One region of the Mesorhizobium sp. M8A.F.Ca.ET.207.01.1.1 genome, then DNA from elsewhere that is predicted to be linked to it. Evidence: predicted binding sites of a transcription regulator. Region 1 holds the regulator's gene; each other region holds the start of a gene.
What was found. Region 1 encodes PhoB, which activates phosphate uptake and scavenging genes when phosphate is short. Its sites were predicted from a motif close to TGTCATNNANCTGTCAT; they were not measured.
Positions count from the first base shown of each region.

Region 2: phnF (phosphonate metabolism transcriptional regulator PhnF) is a predicted target of PhoB. The motif match lies at 2,843-2,859, and genes of this name have one in related genera.
Region 3: EN850_RS21515 (ceramide glucosyltransferase) is a predicted target of PhoB. The motif match lies at 2,474-2,490, and genes of this name have one in related genera.

Region 1 covers NZ_SRUS01000009.1:78,727-84,468, reverse strand. Annotated here, with positions in the region: gene pstB (phosphate ABC transporter ATP-binding protein PstB) at 1-471, shown strand, start outside; gene phoU (phosphate signaling complex protein PhoU) at 497-1,204, shown strand; gene phoB (phosphate regulon transcriptional regulator PhoB) at 1,223-1,912, shown strand; gene EN850_RS24770 (ROK family protein) at 2,178-3,422, opposite strand; gene xylF (D-xylose ABC transporter substrate-binding protein) at 3,687-4,727, shown strand; gene EN850_RS24760 (sugar ABC transporter permease) at 4,869-5,742, shown strand, end outside.
Region 2 covers NZ_SRUS01000002.1:222,131-227,872, forward strand. Annotated here, with positions in the region: gene EN850_RS05965 (alpha-D-ribose 1-methylphosphonate 5-phosphate C-P-lyase PhnJ) at 1-580, opposite strand, end outside; gene EN850_RS05970 (carbon-phosphorus lyase complex subunit PhnI) at 577-1,689, opposite strand; gene phnH (phosphonate C-P lyase system protein PhnH) at 1,692-2,303, opposite strand; gene phnG (phosphonate C-P lyase system protein PhnG) at 2,303-2,764, opposite strand; gene phnF (phosphonate metabolism transcriptional regulator PhnF) at 2,874-3,623, shown strand; gene EN850_RS05990 (zinc-binding alcohol dehydrogenase family protein) at 3,631-4,647, opposite strand; gene EN850_RS05995 (ABC transporter permease) at 4,725-5,693, opposite strand; gene EN850_RS06000 (sugar ABC transporter ATP-binding protein) at 5,690-5,742, opposite strand, start outside.
Region 3 covers NZ_SRUS01000007.1:79,244-84,985, reverse strand. Annotated here, with positions in the region: gene argF (ornithine carbamoyltransferase) at 1-570, shown strand, start outside; gene EN850_RS21525 (Hsp33 family molecular chaperone) at 717-1,748, shown strand; gene apaG (Co2+/Mg2+ efflux protein ApaG) at 1,978-2,370, opposite strand; gene EN850_RS21515 (ceramide glucosyltransferase) at 2,591-3,742, shown strand; gene EN850_RS21510 (O-succinylhomoserine sulfhydrylase) at 3,770-4,960, opposite strand; SAM riboswitch at 5,017-5,094, opposite strand; gene EN850_RS21505 (2'-deoxycytidine 5'-triphosphate deaminase) at 5,235-5,742, shown strand, end outside.

The sequences.
Region 1 (5,742 bases):
CCGTTCCCGATGTCGATCTACGAGAACATCGCTTTCGGCGTCCGTCTCTACGAGAAGATCAGCAAGTCCGAGATGGACGGCCGTGTCGAACAGGCGCTGAAGCGCGCGGCATTGTGGACCGAGGTCAAGGACAAGCTCAACGCCAGCGGCCTCAGCCTGTCGGGCGGCCAGCAGCAGCGTCTTTGCATCGCCCGCACCGTGGCGGTGAAGCCGGAAGTCATCCTGCTCGACGAACCAGCCTCGGCGCTCGATCCGCTGTCGACCGCCAAGATCGAGGAACTGATCGACGAGCTGCAGGCCGACTACACGATCGTCATCGTCACCCACAACATGCAGCAGGCGGCGCGCGTGTCGCGCCAGACGGCGTTCATGTATCTGGGCGAACTGGTCGAATTCGACAAGACCGAGAAGATCTTCACGTCGCCTCGCGAGAAGCGCACGCAGGACTACATCACCGGCCGCTTCGGCTGATATCACGCATACGAGGACCAGGATCATGGCCGAACACACAGTCGCAGCCTTCGATGAGGATCTCGGACAGATCAGCAGGCTGATCAGCGACATGGGCGATCTCGCCGGCACGATGGTCGGCGGCGCCACCAAGGCTCTGCTGAATTCCGACAACGCGCTGGCACAGCGCGTCGTCTCCGACGACGCCATCATGGATGCGCGCCAGCGCGAACTCGACGACCGCGCCATCACCCTGATCGCCAAGCGCCAGCCGATGGCCGACGATCTGCGTCATGTCGTCGGCTCGATCCGCATGGCGGGCGACCTCGAGCGCATCGGCGACCTTGCCAAGAACATCGCCAAGCGTGTCGGTTCCGTCGGCCTCACCGCCACGCCGCGCGACCTGTCGCACTCGATCGATTCCATGGCGCAGCTGGTGCTGATCCAGGTGCAGGGCGTGGTCGAGGAATATGCGGCCGGCGATGCCGCCGCCCTCGCCAAGCTCAGGAATGACGACGAACGCATCGACGTCAAATACACCTCGGTGTTCCGCGAACTGCTGACCTACATGATGGAGGATCCGCGCAACATCACGGCTTGCACGCATCTCTTGTTCTGCGCCAAGAATCTCGAGCGCATCGGCGACCATGTGACCAACATCGCCGAGAATGCGTATTATGTGCTGACCGGAACGCAACTGCCCGCCAATCGTCCGAAGCAGGACGAGACGGCGATGTCGGCGCCGGCGGCTTGACGATAGGATGATCTGCCAATGATCGCGCCACGCATCATGGTGGTGGAGGACGAGGAGCCGCTCGGCGTGCTCCTCCGCTACAATCTGGAATCGGAAGGCTACCAGGTCGAGGTGGTGCCGCGCGGCGACGAAGCCGAGATCCGCCTCCAGGAGAATGTGCCCGACCTCCTGGTGCTCGACTGGATGGTGCCGGCTGTTTCCGGCATCGAACTCTGTCGGCGCCTGCGAATGCGGCCCGAGACCGAGAGGTTGCCGATCATCATGCTGACGGCGCGCGGTGAGGAGAGCGACCGCGTGCGTGGCCTTTCGACCGGCGCCGACGACTATCTGGTCAAGCCGTTCTCGACGCCGGAATTCATGGCCCGGGTCAAGGCGCTGCTGCGTCGCGCCAAGCCGGAAGTGCTGTCCAGCGTGCTCAAGGTCGGCGACATCGTGCTCGACCGTGAATCGCACCGGGTCTATCGCAAGAAGAGCGAAATCCGGCTCGGACCGACCGAGTTCCGGCTGCTCGAATTCATGATGCGCCATCCCGGCCGGGTGTTCTCGCGCAGCCAGTTGCTCGACAATGTCTGGGGCGAGACGATCTATATCGACGAGCGCACGGTGGACGTGCATGTCGGCCGGCTGCGCAAGGCGGTCAACAATGGCCGCATGCCCGACGTCATCCGCACCATCCGCGGGGCGGGCTACGCGATCAGGGAAGACTAGGTCGAGGGCGGCTACGCCCCTGACTTCGTCATCCACGAGCGGAGCAAGGAGCGAAGCGACGCGGCGCAGACCCGAGGATCCGTGCCGGGACCTCGACGCGTCGCCGCAGTGCAGAATTCTGCGCCGTTGCACTCTACGATCGAGGTCACGGCATGGATCCCAGGGTCTCCGCGACGCCGCTTCGCGGCTGCTCCGCCCAGGGATGACGACCTTGAGGGCGCTCGGCCAACCTCCAGCATTGGTGGTGATTCACCGGAGCGTTCGCTCAGGCGACGCTCTTCCCAGCACTGCCTCTCGCCTGCACGCCCGGCGCGAAAATCTCCTGGTCGACGAAGGTCAAGGCGCGCATGGCGCAGCCTTCGCGGATGAGCGGCAGTTCGTTCGGCTCGGTGTCGAAGGAAATCGATTCCGAATGCTGGCCGCCGGCGGTCTGGGCGATGGCCTCGCGCAAGGCCGGCTCGATCAGGTCGAAGGCGGCGGCACTGACACCGACCATGGCGACCGGCGCCGGGTCGATCAGCGCGAACAGGCTGCCCAGCCCATAGCCCAGCGCCTCGCCCGCCTTGCGATACGCTTCGCGCTCCGGTCCGTCTTTCTCCCTTGCCGTCGCGGCGAGTGTCCGCATCTGCGCGTCGCTGACATCGGCGACCGGTTCGGCGTCCTCGCCAAGCTGCCTGGCATTACGCCAGATGGCATAGTTGCCGGCATAGGCCTCGACGCAGCCGCGCCGCCCGCAACGGCAGAGCGCGCCGCCCGGGCGATGGATCATGTGGCCGAATTCGCCGCCCGATGAATGGGTGCCGGTGAACAGTTCGCCCTTGAGCACCAGGCCCATGCCGATGCCGTGCGAGAGCAGGATGGCGATGAAGTCGTCGCGGTAGCGTTGAGGGTCGCGCCAGCGCAACGCCACCGCCATCATGTTGCAGTCGTTCTCCATGGTGGCGGGGATGCCGAATTCGGCTTCGAGTATGTCGGCGAAGGCAATGTCCGTCTGCGGCGTGATCGGCGACCACAGCATGGCACGCGCCTCGGTGTCGGTGATGCCCTGGATCGCCAGCGCGATGCGGGCAACACTGCGGACATCGAGATCGGGGTCCTCGATGCGGCGGCGCACTATTGCCGTGCATTCGCCGATCAGCGCCTCGCGCGACATGGTCAGCGTGTCCAGCCGGCGCTGCTCCTCGGCGACCACCTGGCCGGCATAATCGATGACGGCGACGGATAGGAAATTCAGCGACAGCACCACGGTCATCACAGCCGCGGCCTCGGGGTTGAGGCCGAGGCCAACCTGCGGCCGGCCGCGTTTGAGTGAGCCGGCCTCGTTCGGCTTGCCTTCGGTCAGGATACCTTCGCCGATCAGGTCGGCGGATATCGCCGATATGGTCGAGTGGCTGAGGCCAGTGGTGGCGGCGATCTCGGTGCGCGAGGGCTGACCATCCCGGCGCACGGCTGCAATCACCATTGCGCGGTTGCGCCGGCGCAGATCGTCGTGGCGGATTCCCACCGACATGCTTTCCCTCCCGGTTGCCGCGGTTCTTGATCCCCCTCGAATACCTCCGGCAACAGGGTCAAACACTGGCAGAAGCGGCCGGTGCTGTCATTTATTTATTGCGAGGCTCGAAAAAAAATTTCCGGCACCTCAAAATCCATCAGAATCGATGTTGACAGTGTTCCGGTGATGGACCAGTGTTTTTTCGAGGCTCGAAAAAATAGAGCCTTTGTGCCGGCCTTCGGGCCAGTTTGGTCGCGCCATACGCGGCGCAGGGAGGATATCATGAAGAGATTCACAGCCGCCATCCTGGCGGGTGTCGCCATGTCGCTGACACTGGTGTCGGTCGCGCAGGCGAAGGACAAGGTCATCGGCGTTTCCTGGTCCAACTTCCAGGAAGAGCGCTGGAAGACCGACGAGGCCGCCATGAAGAAGGCGATCGAGGCCGCGGGCGACAAGTACATTTCCGCCGATGCGCAGTCCAATCCCGGCAAGCAGCTGACCGATGTCGAGAGCCTGATTTCGCAGGGCGCCAATTCGCTGATCATCCTGGCGCAGGATGCCTCGGCCATCGGTCCGGCGGTGCAGAAAGCGCTCGACGAGGGCATTCCGGTCGTCGGCTATGACCGCCTGATCGAAAACAAGGACGTCTTCTACCTGACCTTCGACAACAAGGAAGTCGGCCGCATGCAGGCCCGCGAAGTGTTCAAGGTGAAGCCTGAAGGCAACTACGTCTTCATCAAGGGCTCGGGTGCCGACCCGAATGCCGACTTCCTGTTCTCGGGCTCGATGGAAGTGCTGAAGGAAGCCATCGACTCGGGCAAGATCAAGAATGTCGGCGAGGCCTATACGGACGGCTGGCTGCCCGCCAACGCCCAGAAGAACATGGAGCAGTTCCTCACCGCCAATGACAACAAGGTCGACGCGGTGGTCGCGGCCAATGACGGCACCGCCGGCGGCGTCGTCGCGGCGCTGACGGCGCAGGGGCTCGCCGGCACCGTGCCGGTCTCTGGCCAGGACGGCGACCACGCCGCGCTCAACCGCATCGCGCTCGGCACCCAGACCGTGTCGGTGTGGAAGGACGCCCGTGAACTCGGCAAGAACGCCGCCGAGATCGCCTCGCAGCTCGCCGACGGCAAGAAGATGACCGACATCGCCGGCGTGAAGGACTTCACGACGCCTGGCGGCAACACCGTCAAGTCGCTGTTCCTGACCCCGGTCGCCATCACCAAGGATAATCTCAACCTCGTCATCGACGCCGGCTGGATCAAGAAGGACGAAGTCTGCGCGGGCGTCGCCGCCGGCAGCGTTGCGGCCTGCAACTGAGTTTGACCGCTTGAAGAAATGAAGGCGCCGCGGCCCAAAGCCGCGGCGTTTTCTCAAAAAGATTTGTGTTTCCGCATCACGCGGATAGCTTCTAGGCTGGCTTCGGCATCCGCGTAGACGGCCAGCCGGTTGGAGGAAATCATGACCGATACGACGTCCAACCCGCAGGCCGATACCGCGCGCGCCTCGGAACTCGGCGCGGTCGCCCGGTTCCTGAAGGCGACCGAGATCGACACCCGCATGCTCGGCATGATCGGCGCCCTGCTGCTGATCTGGGTCGCGCTGCATGTGATTTCGAGCCTGCGTCTCGGCGTCAATCCGCTCGATTTCGACAGCCGCACGTTTCTCACGCCGCGCAATCTGTGGAACCTGTCGGTGCAGACGTCCGCGGTCGCCATCATGGCTTGTGGCATGGTGCTGGTCATCGTCATGCGCAACATCGACCTGTCCGTCGGTTCCGCCGAGGGCCTGATCGGCATGGTCATGGGTTTTGCGCAGGTGCATTTCCTGGTTCGGTTCGTGGGGCTTGAACTCGGCAACCCATGGATCTGGGTCCTGGCTCTGGTCATCGGCCTGGCGCTCGGCCTTTTGATCGGCGCCTTCCAGGGCTTCGTCATTGCCTATCTCGAAGTGCCGGCCTTCATCGTCACGCTGGGCGGCCTGCTGGTCTGGCGCGGCGCCGCCTGGTGGGTCACGTCAGGCCAGACGGTGGCACCGCTCGACGCCACCTTCCAGCTGATGGGCGGCGGCCCGGCCGGATCGATCGGCGCCACCTGGAGCTGGGTCGTGGGCATCGTCGCCTGCCTGGCCGTCGTGTTCGCGCTGTTCAACGGGCGCGTGCAGCGCAAGCGCTTCCGCTTCCCGCTGCGGCCGGTCTGGGCCGAGACGCTGCTCGGCGCCGTCACCTGCGCCGTCATCATGGGCGCGGTCTGGCTGGCCAACTCCTATCCATGGCCGATCGGCATCGTGAACCGCTACGCGGCCGCCAACAACATCACCGTACCCGAGGGCGGCC
Region 2 (5,742 bases), on a different contig from region 1:
TCGGCGTCGGCGAGGGGTCCATGACATAACGGCCCTCGACCTTGACCGGATAGGCATAGGTGGTGGCGATGCGGCCGTGCTTGGCGATGTCCTCATAGAGCTTGACATGCATGAGGCCATACTCCTCCAGCGCATGCATCTTGCGCGTTTCGGTCTCGCGCGGCTCGAGGAAGCGCAGCGGCTCGGGAATGGGTACCTGGTAGACCAGCACCTGGCCGGCGGTCAGCGGATGCTCGGGGATGCGGTGGCGGGTCTGGATGATGCTGGCGGTGGCGGTATCGGTGGTGACAGTGACATTGGCGACCTTCTTGAAGAAGGCGCGGATCGACACAGCATTGGTGGTGTCGTCGGCGCCCTGGTCGATGACCTTCAGCACGTCGTCGGGGCCGATGATCGAGGCGGTGACCTGGACGCCGCCGGTGCCCCAACCGTAGGGCATCGGCATTTCGCGCGAGGCGAACGGCACCTGGTAGCCAGGAATGGCGATGCCCTTGAGGATCGCGCGGCGGATCATCCGCTTGGTCTGTTCGTCGAGATAGGCGAAGTTGTAGGTGGCGATGTCGGTCGGTTGCGCAGTCATTCCGCTGCCTCCTTCGTTTCTTCCGCCTTCGCTGGATTTTCGCGGGCCTCATACTCGGCGCGCATGCGGCGCACGAGGTCGAGTTCGGCCTGGAAGTCGACATAATGCGGCAGTTTCAAATGCTCGACGAAGCCGGTCGCCTGGACATTGTCGGAATGCGATATGACGAACTCCTCGTCCTGCGCGGCGGCAACGACGTCCTCGCCCAACTCGGAGGCGCGTAGCGCCCGGTCGCAGAGCGCCATGGCCATCGCCTTGCGCTCGCTCTGGCCGAAGACGAGGCCATAGCCGCGGGTGAATTGCGGCGGCGCCTTGGCCGAACCCTTGAACTGGTTGACCATCTGGCATTCGGTGACCCGCACCGTGCCGAGCGGCACCGCGAAGGGCAGTTCGGGAACGTCAAGCTCCAACTCGACCTCGCCTATGCGGATCTCGCCGACAAAGGGATGGTTGCGGGCGTAGCCGCGCTGCGTGGAATAGCCGAGCGCCAGCAGGAAACCCTCGTCGCCGCGTGACAGCGCCTGCAGGCGGATGTCGCGCGCCATCGGGAATTCCAGCGGCTCGCGGGTGATGTCGCCGGGGATGTGATCCTGCGGCATGTCGCCATCGGGCTCGATCAGGCCTTCGCGGGCGAGGATGGCCGAGACACGCGGCATGGGCTCGGCGCTGCCGGCGCGCTGCAGCGGTTCGGCGACATCGGCGCCGGCGGCAAGCTCGGGGTCGAGCAGGCGGTGCGTGTAATCGAAGGTCGGGCCAAGCAGCTGGCCGCCAGGCAGGTCCTTGTAGGTCGCCGAGACGCGCCGTTCGACCAGCATCGCGCTGGTGTCGATCGGTCTGGTGTAGCCGAAGCGCGGCAACGTGGTGCGGTAGGCACGCACCAGGAAAATCGCTTCGATCATGTCGCCGCGCGCCTGGACGATGGCGAGTGCGGCGAGTTCACGGTCATAGAGCGAGCCTTCGCTCATCACCCGGTCGACGCCCAGCGCCAGCTGCTCGACGATCTGGTCGAGGCGGAGCGCGGGCACCGAGCGGTCACCGCGCCGGCGGTCGGCAAGCAGGCCGTGGGCGTTGGCAATGGCGGCTTCGCCACCTTTTACCGCGACATACATCTTCAAGCCTCCATCGTCTTGATGCGCGTCGTGCGCGGCAGGCAGGCTACGCCTTCCGATGTGGCGAGGACGATGTCGACGCCGCGCGGAAAGCGCTTGTTGTTTTGCTTCCACTGCTCGACGAAATGGCGCGGCATTTGTGCCGGCGCGATCGTGGCGCTGGTTTCGATGCCGGGGCCTTCGAGCAACAGCGGGGTTCCTGAAGTGAGATCGCCGACCTGCAGGATCAGCGTCGTCGATCGATCGGGATAATCCTGCGTGCCTTGTGAAAAACCGTCGAGCGCCATCATCTCGGCCGGTGTGGCAACAAACGCGAAATGCGCGTCGGCCGGTGTGTTGGCAAGCGGCGCACCGGTGTGGAAACCAAGCCAGGAGCCGATCGCTGCGGAGGCGTGCAAGGCCGGGTCGAGCCAGAGCGGCGTGTCGTTGTCGCAGAGCGCCAGTGCAATGGCGCCTGATGTTGCCGAAAGCGGCGCCGGCGGGCGGGCCAGGCCCGGCAAGGGCTGGACGCTGCCCGGCCGCGCCATGGCGTCCATGACTGCCCGAAACACGGTCTGTGCGTTGAAGACCGGATCGGCGAAACCGCCCTCGATCGATTGTGCCGCGATATCCATCAATCTTCTCCGCGAACCATGGTGAAGAAATCCACTTTCGTCGCCGCCGTCTCGGCACGGCGTTTTTCGTGGGCAACGGTCAGAGCCGAGCGTAAGGGCGCAATGAGCCTGGTCTCGACCTCGGCGCGGCGGGCAGGGTCCTGCCAGAGCGCGTCGGCGATGGCCGCCAGCTTCGCCTTCTGCTTGTCGCGGCCAAGCGCGTAGCAATGACCGACCTGTCCTGACGGCAGCCGGACCGTGGCGCGGGTGACGGTCGCTTCGCCGACATTGAAGGGGGCGCCGCCGCCGCCGATGCGGCCACGCAGCGTGACCAGGCCAGTCTCGGGACCGCGCAGCAGCTCGGCTTGCGAAGGCAGGCCGGCCTCGTTCCAGAGCCGGACGATGTCGTCGCCGCTGGATTGCGCCAGCGTCGCCATGGCGGCTTTGCGCTCGGCCTGGTCGCGGGCTTCCTGTCCTCGCATCGGCAACTTTCCTCTTCGCAGATTTGTCTATTGATATAGACAACTATACAAATTATACATATTACCTAACGCGAGTCCATGACGGGTGCGTGACAGGCCGGGGGCAAACATGATCGGGCAGCAAGTGGCCGACAGCATCGAGCGGCGCAGCGGTGTTTCACTATGGCGCCAGATCGCCGACAGGATCCTGCAAGCGATTGCCATTGGCGATTTCGCCGAAAATGCCGCGCTGCCGCCCGAAGTCGCGCTGGCCGAGCGCTATGGCGTCAACCGTCACACCGTACGAAGCGCCATATCGGCCCTCGTGCAGGAGGGGGTGCTGCGGGCCGAGCAAGGGCGCGGCACGTTCGTCTTGTCGCGCAAGCGGCTGTCCTATCCGATCGGCGCGCGTACGCGCTTCTCGGCGGGCCTGCAGGGGCAGACGTCGGAACGACACATCGTGCTGTTCTCTTCATCGATCGAGCCGGCCAGCCAGCGTGTCGCCGAGGGTCTTGGCCTTGCCAGGGGCGCTGACGTGATGCGGCTGGAAACACGCGGCGAGGCCGACGGACGGTCCGTGTCGCGTGCTGCCAGCTGGTTCGATGCCAGACGCTTTGCCGGCATCGACGAGGCGATGGCGCAGACCGGTTCGATCACCGCGTCGCTCGCGCGTTTCGGTATCGACGATTATCTCAGGCAATCGACCGTGCTCTCGGCGCGCCATGCCGACGCCGCCGATCTTGCCGATCTCGATCTGCAGCCGGGCGCCATCGTGCTGGTCACGGTGGCGGTCAACGTCACGCCCGACGGCCAGCCGATCCAGTTTTCGGAGTCACGTTTTCCCGCGGAGCGGGTGGAGCTGAAGCTGTCGGCGCTGTAACGCCCGGCTATCCGATCTCGATCACGGCCTTGATCAGGCCCGACTTTTCATGGACCCAGCGTGCGAGATCCCCTGGCGTATCGGTCAGCGTGGTGCGGTGGGTGACGAGCTTGGCCAGCGGCACGGCGCCATTGCGGATCGAGGCGGCGACATGATCGAAATCGGCGCGCAGCGCATTGCGGCTGCCGACCAGCGTCATCTCGCGCTTGTGGAACTCGGGATCGGAAAAGACGATGTCGTCCTTGACGACGCTGACCAGCACCAGCGTGCCACCATGCGCGACATGGGCGAAGGCCGATTGCACCGAGGAGGTGTTGCCGGTGGCGTCGAAGACCACGTCGAAGCCTTCGCCACCAGTCGCGTCGCGCACCAGATCGGCAACCGGCGCTTGTGAGCCGTCAAGGACCGAGAAGCCGAGCTCGCTTGACGCGAAGCCCAGCCTTTCGCTGCTCATGTCGAGCAAGCTGACGTCGAGCCTGGCGATGCGGGCGAAGATGGCGGTGCCGAGGCCGATCGGACCGGCGCCGATGACCAGCGTGCGTGCACCGGGCTCGGAACGCGCGCGGCGCACGGCATGGGCGCCGATGGCCAGGAATTCGACGGCGGCGGCGTCGGCGAGCGACAGGCCGTTGGTGGGATAGAGGTTCTGCGTCGGCACCAGGATCTGTTCGCACATGGCGCCATCGCGATGCACGCCGAGCACTTCGATGCGCACACAGCAATTGGGCTTGCCGTGGCGGCAGGCGATGCATTTGCCGCAGGAGAGATAGGGGTTGATGATCACCGGTTCGCCGACCGCAAGACCGGCTCCTTCGCCGACTTCGACGACGGTGCCAGACACTTCGTGGCCCATGATGCGGGGGTAGGCGAGGAACGGGTGCTTGCCCTCGAAGATGTGATAGTCGGTGCCGCAGATGCCGACATGGCTGACCGCCACCAGTGCCCAGCCGGGAGGCGGCGAGCCGGGAGCGGGACGGTCTTCCAGAATGAGTTCGCCGGGCAAGCGGCAGACGACGGCTTTCATGGTTCGGTCCAATTTGGGTTTACGAAAACGCCGGCCCGTTTTGATACTGAGCCGGAGTTCGTTTTTCGGTTCGTTGACTACTTGCCGCCGCGGCGGCGCAGGCCATCGAAATAGACGATGACGATGATCAGCACGCCGGTGATGACACGCTGCCAGAAGGCGTTGACGTTGAGCAGGTTGGCGCCGTTGTTGATGGTCGCCAGGATGAACGCGCCGAGCAGTGGCCCGTGCACCGAGCCGACGGCGCCGAACAGTGAGGTGCCGCCGATCACCGACGAGGCGATCGCCTGCAGTTCCCACCCTTCGGCCTGGGTCGGGTTGCCGATGCCGATGCGCGAAGCCAAGAGCACGCCGACGAACGCCGCGCACAGACCTGACAGCGTGTAGGCCATGAAGATGGTGCGCTGGACGTTAACGCCGGACAGGCGCGAGGCCTCGGCGTTCGACCCAACCGAGAACAGATACCGGCCCCAGCGGCTGTGATGCAGGAAGACATAGGCGGGTATGCCGACCAGCAGGACCATCCAGAACAGATTGGGGACGCCGAGGAAGGAGTTACGCGAGAATTCCTGGAAAGCATCATTGTTGATCGAAATCGAATTGCCGTTGGTCATCAAGAGGCCAATGCCGCGCAGCGACGTCAGGGTCGCCAGCGTGATGATGAAAGGCGGCAGGCCCATCTTGACGATGCCAAAACCATGGAAGAGGCCGATGGCGACGCCGACCAGCAAGGTGAGCAGGATGGCGAGGAAGACCGGGACGCCGGCATTGATCAACATCGCGGCGATGACGGTTGCGAAACCGACCACCGCGCCGACGGACAGATCGATGCCGCCGGTGATGATGACGAAGGTCTGGCCGACAGCCAAAATGGCGATCATCGAACCCTGGCGCAGCAGATTCGAGATGTTGTTGGCCGACGCGAAGCTCGATGTGGATAACGACAGGATGACCCACAGCAGCACCAGCAGCGCCAGCAGCGTCAGTCCGAACAGGGCGTTGTAATTGCGCTTCGGTTTTTCGGCAGGAATCGCCTCGGTGCTCATGTCTTTCCTCCCAACTTTTCTTGTTTCTCGGCGAGCGCCTGTGTGAGAA
Region 3 (5,742 bases), on a different contig from region 1:
ACCGAGAATGCCACCGTTCCGGTGATCAACGGGCTGACCGACGACACCCACCCCTGCCAGCTGATGGCCGACATCATGACTTTCGAGGAGCATCGCGGTCCGGTGGCCGGCAAGACCATTGCCTGGACCGGCGACGGCAACAACGTGCTACACTCGCTGCTCGAGGCCTCGGCACGGTTCCGCTTCAATCTCAACGTCGCCGTACCCGAAGGCAGCGAACCGGCGCAGAAGCATGTCGACTGGTCCAAGGCGCATGGCGGCAAGCTGCATTTCACCCGCTCGCCCGAGGAAGCCGTCGACCAGGCCGACTGCATCGTCACCGACTGCTGGGTGTCGATGGGCCAGGAACACCGTGCCCGCGGTCACAATGTCTTCTCGCCCTATCAGGTCAACGCCGCGCTGATGGCCAAGGCAAAGCCCGACGCCCTGTTCATGCATTGCCTGCCGGCCCATCGCGGTGAGGAGGTGACCGACGAGGTCATCGACGGACCGCATTCGGTGGTCTTCGACGAGGCTGAGAACCGGCTGCACGCCCAGAAGGCCGTGCTTGCCTGGTGTCTCGGTGCTTGATGTGTCTTGTTGCTTGATATGTCTTGTTGCTTGATATGTCTTGGCGCCTGAAATGCCCAGGCGCTTGATCTGCGGGGGCGCAATGCCTATCTGCGCCGCATCACGCAAATCAAGCGCGTTTGGACGCATGTGCCCACCAGGGCCGCATGGCCGCGCCCTGGAGCTTTGTCATGTTGGAAAGCCATCAAGTGACTGAACATCACCCCAAACTCGGCGAGTTCGGCTACGCCGGCGACGATCACGTCGTTCCCTTCGAAGTCGGTCCGCTCGACGTGCGTGGCCGCACGGTGCAGCTCGGGCCGATGCTCGACGCCATCCTTGGCCGCCACGACTATCCCGAGCCGGTCGCCCGCCTGCTGGCGGAAGCCTGTGTGCTGACGGTGCTGCTCGGCACCTCGCTCAAGTTCGAAGGCAAGTTCATCCTGCAGACCCGTACCGACGGGCCTGTCGACATGCTGGTCGCGGACTTTTCCACGCCCTCGGCGCTGCGCGCCTATGCGCGTTTCGACGCGGATCGGCTCGAAGCGCTGGTCGCGGCCGGCGAGACCTCGCAGCAAACGCTGCTTGGCAGCGGCGTGCTGGCGCTGACCATCGATCAGGGCGCCCATACGCAGCGCTATCAGGGCATCGTCCAGCTCGACGGCGAAACGCTGGAAGACGCGGCGCGCACCTATTTCCGGCAGTCGGAACAGATCCCGACGGATATCAGGCTCTCGGTCGCCAAGCTGCTGACGCCCGGTATCGGCGGTGCGCGCGAGCAGTGGCGCGCCGGCGGCATACTGGCGCAGTTCCTGCCGCAATCGCCCGAGCGCATGCGCGTCCCGGACCTGCCGGGTGGCGATGGCGATCCGCGCGAGGAAGTCCACGATCCGGCCGATAATTCCTGGCAGGAACTCCTCGCCTTGCTGGGCACCATCGAGCCGACCGAGCTGATCGACCCGACCATCGGCGCCGAGCGGCTGCTCTATCGCTTGTTCCACGAGCATGGCGTGCGCGTCTTCGGCGGCGTCCCCGTCACCGACCAGTGCTCGTGCTCCAGGGACAAGATCCGCGATATCCTCGAAGGCTTCTCCGCGCAGGAGATCAAGGACAGCACCGAGGATGGCGGCATCCACGTCGCCTGCGAGTTCTGCTCGACCCAGTACGACTTCGATCCGGCCGAGTTTGCGGCTCAGTAAAGCTAGTCCCTTCTCCCCGTCACTATACGGGGAGAAGGTGCCGGCAGGCGGATGAGGGGCAGCGCCAGCGTTAGTACAGGAGCTCCTTGGCTCTATCTGAAGAAAATTCTCGCAAGCTCGGCGCTGCCCTCATTGTCCTGCCGGACGGTCGTCACTCGAAAAGCCAAGCAATTCGTCCGCTTCGCGGACCATTCCTCAACTCCCCCGTATAGTGACGGGAGAAAAGACGCTAATTCACCGTGCGCCTTGTCCCCGGCAGATCGAGCGAGAAGGCGGGGATGGCGATGTCGAAGGTCTCGCCGCGCTTGTTGCGCATCGTGTAGCGTCCGACCATGATCCCGGATGGTGTCGAGAGCGGGCAGCCGGACGTGTATTGATAGCTGTCGCCGGGATTGAGTTCCGGCTGGTCGCCGACAACGCCCGGCCCGCGCACTTCCTCGACCCGGCCGGCGCCATCGGTGATGTGCCAATAGCGCGACAACAACTGCACGAACTCGTCCGACTGGTTGTCGATCGTTATCTGATAGCCCCAGACATAGCGGTTCTCCGAGGGATCCGAACGGTCCTCGAGATAGAACGGCCTGACCTGCACTTCGATGTTGCGCGTCACGGCGCGGTACATGAGCGGCTCCAAAACAACCCGATGACTTTCAGCGCTCCCGGTGAGCAGGTCAACGTGCGCGTCTTGTCGCGGCTGACCTTGAACCGCAGGTGCCGGCAAAGAATGTCATTTAAGTGACACACGACAATGGTGGTGTGCACGAACCGGGCGACTCGGCGCTCTGTCGAACTGTTGAAAACGGCCACGATGCCGGCCGCCTTTCCGGAGTGACCAGATCTCGATGGAACTCACCTTCATAGCCGCCTCGCTTTCGACCGCACTCATCCTTTCAAACGCCGCCAGCATTTCGCTCGCCGCTTCACAGCTGAAACGGCGCAACACGATCGCCCCGCCAGCCGGCAAGCCGCAACCGGTCTCGATCGTCGTCCCGTCGCGGGGCGTCGAGCCGTTCACGCATGAGACGCTGGAACGCGCCTTCGCCCTCGACTGGCCACGCTACGAACTGATCTTCTGCGTCGCCCATACCGACGATCCGGTGGTCAAACTGATAAACAGGGCGATTGCCCGGTTTCCCAAGGTGCCGGCCCGGCTGCTGATCGGTGACGACCGCGTCAGCGCCAATCCAAAGCTCAACAATTGCGTCAAGGGTTGGGAAGCGGCACGCCACAACTGGGTCATCCTTGCAGATTCCAACGTCCTGATGCCGAGGGACTATATCGAGCACATGATGGCGGCATGGCGGCCCGACACCGGCCTTGTCTGCTCGACGCCGATCGGCTCGCGGCCCGAGGGTTTCTGGGCCGATGTCGAATGCGCCTTCCTCAACACATTGCAGGCCCGCTGGCAGTATGCCGGCGAGGCGCTCGGCCTCGGCTTTGCCCAGGGCAAGAGCATGCTGTGGAACAAGCCGATGCTGGATGCCAATGGCGGCATTCGGGCGCTGGCCGCCGAGATCGCCGAGGACGCTGCCGCCACCAAGCTGGTGAACGGCCTCGGCTTGCGCGTCAATCTCGTTGCCGCGCCCTTCGAGCAGCCGCTCGGCCAGCGCACGCTTGGCGAGATCTGGTCGCGTCAGGCCCGCTGGGCGCGCCTGCGCCGCGTCACCTTCCCGCTGTTCTTCGCGCCCGAAATCCTGACCGGCGCGGCGGTGCCTCTCGCGCTTGCCCTGGTTGCTGCGGCGAGCGCCGGCATCAGCCTCTGGGCAACCGCGATTGCCGTGTTGGCGGCCTTCTACCTTCCGGAGTGCGCACTGGCCTTGTCCAAGGGCTGGTACCTGTCGCCGCGCATGGTCGCGGCCATGATTGCGCGGGACGTGATGCTCCCAACCCTCTGGGCGCGCGGCTGGCTCGGCGGCGCCGTCGACTGGCGCGGCAACGCAATGACCATCCGCACCAAGGCGGCCGAACTGGAGGAGACGCCGTCGCGCGCCTGATCGCCGCGACCGACGCTCCCAAACAGCCTATTTGGCGGCCTTCAGCGCCTGCGCGATGTCTTCCAGCAGGTCGTCGGCGTCCTCCAGGCCGACCGACAGCCTGAGCGTCCCTGGCCCGATGCCGAGTTCGGCGCGGGCCTCGTCGCTCAGGTTCTTGTGCGTCGTCGTCGCCGGATGGGTGATCAGGCTCTTGGCATCGCCGAGATTGTTCGAGATCAGCACGATGTCGAGGGCGTTCTGCAGCGCGAAGGCCGCCGGCTTGCCGCCCTTGACGTCGAGGCAGATCAGCGTCGAGCCGCCCGACATCTGCTTCTTGACGATGGCGGCCTGCGGATGGTCGGCGCGGCCGGGATAGATGACGCGGGCGATCTGCGGCTGCTCGGCCAGGAAGTCGGCGATCCTGCCGGCGCTTTCCGTCTGCTGGCGCACGCGCAGCGGCAGCGTCTCGAGCCCCTTCAGCAAGGTCCAGGCATTGAACGGCGACAGGCTGGGGCCGGTGTGGCGGAAATAGTCGTGCAGGTTTTCGTCGATCCACTTCTTGTCCGACAGGATGACGCCGCCGAGGCAACGGCCCTGGCCGTCAATATGCTTGGTGGCCGAGTAGACGACGATGTGCGCACCAAGCTGCAACGGCTTCTGCTGCAGCGGCGTGGCGAAGACATTGTCGACGACAAGCCGCGCGCCGATCGAATTGGCAAGCGAGGCGACGGCTGATATGTCGACGACTTCCAGCGTCGGATTGGTCGGGCTTTCCAGGAAGAACAGCTTGGTGTTCGGCCTGACCGCCTTTTCCCAATTGGCGATATCGGTGCCGTCGACCAAGGTCGCCTCGATGCCATAGCGCGGCGCCAGCGTCTCGACCACCCAGCGACAGGAGCCGAACAGCGCGCGCGCCGCAATGATATGATCGCCGGCCTTGACGCTGCACAGAAGGGCCGCGGTCACCGCCGCCATGCCCGACGCCGTGGCGCGCGCGTCCTCGGCGCCTTCGAGAGCGCACATGCGCTTTTCGAACATGTCGACGGTCGGGTTGGCGTAACGCGAATAGATGAAGCCAGGCTCTTCGCCCTTGAAGCGGGCTTCCGCCGCCTGGGCGGTTTTATAGACATAGCCCTGGGTCAGGTACATCGCCTCGGCGGTTTCGCCGAATTGGGAACGCAGGGTTCCGCCATGCACGAGTGCCGTCTGAGGTTTCCAGTTGCGCTTCTTGGTGCTCATCGCTTTGTTCCAGACACAAAAAAACCGGCCGCGAAAGTCGCAACCGGTCCATACGGCCTTGCGGCCCGACGGTCCTTTAGCGACTTGTTTAACGTGGCTGCAAGCCGACCGGCCAAATCACCACGGGATAACGACCCTTTAGACCCGCGCCACGCTTGCGTCAATTGCCGGCTTCATTAAGAGGTTTGTACCAAGGCAGGTTCCGCAAAAGTGCCCAGTGGTTTTGCGGCAAGAACCTGCACTAAAAGAGACCAGTCTTGGGCGGAGCCAGACTTTGCGGCAGACAGGCATTCTTCCCGATCAGGACATTTCGGCGCTGTTCAAGTCCGGCGCGCTGAAGTCGCCGCGCGCGCTCGATGCCGATCAGATCCAGCCGGCGAGCCTTGATCTCAGATTGGGGAAAAAGGCCTGGCGGGTGCGCGCCTCGTTCCTGCCCGGTCCCAATCACAAGGTCTCGGAAAAGCTCGACCGGCTGCAACTCCACGAGATTAATCTGACCGAAGGCGCGGTTCTCGAAACCGGCTGCGTCTATATCGTGCCGCTGCTCGAAAGTCTGGCCCTGCCGGCTGGCATTTCGGCTTCGGCCAATCCGAAGAGCTCGACCGGGCGGCTCGACATCTTCACCCGCGTCATGACCGATCGCGGCCACGAGTTCGACAAGATCGCCGCCGGCTATCACGGCCCGCTCTATCTCGAGGTCAGTCCGCGCACTTTTCCGATCGTCGTGCGCACCGGTTCGCGCCTGTCGCAGATCCGCTTCCGTACAGGCAACGCACTGCTAT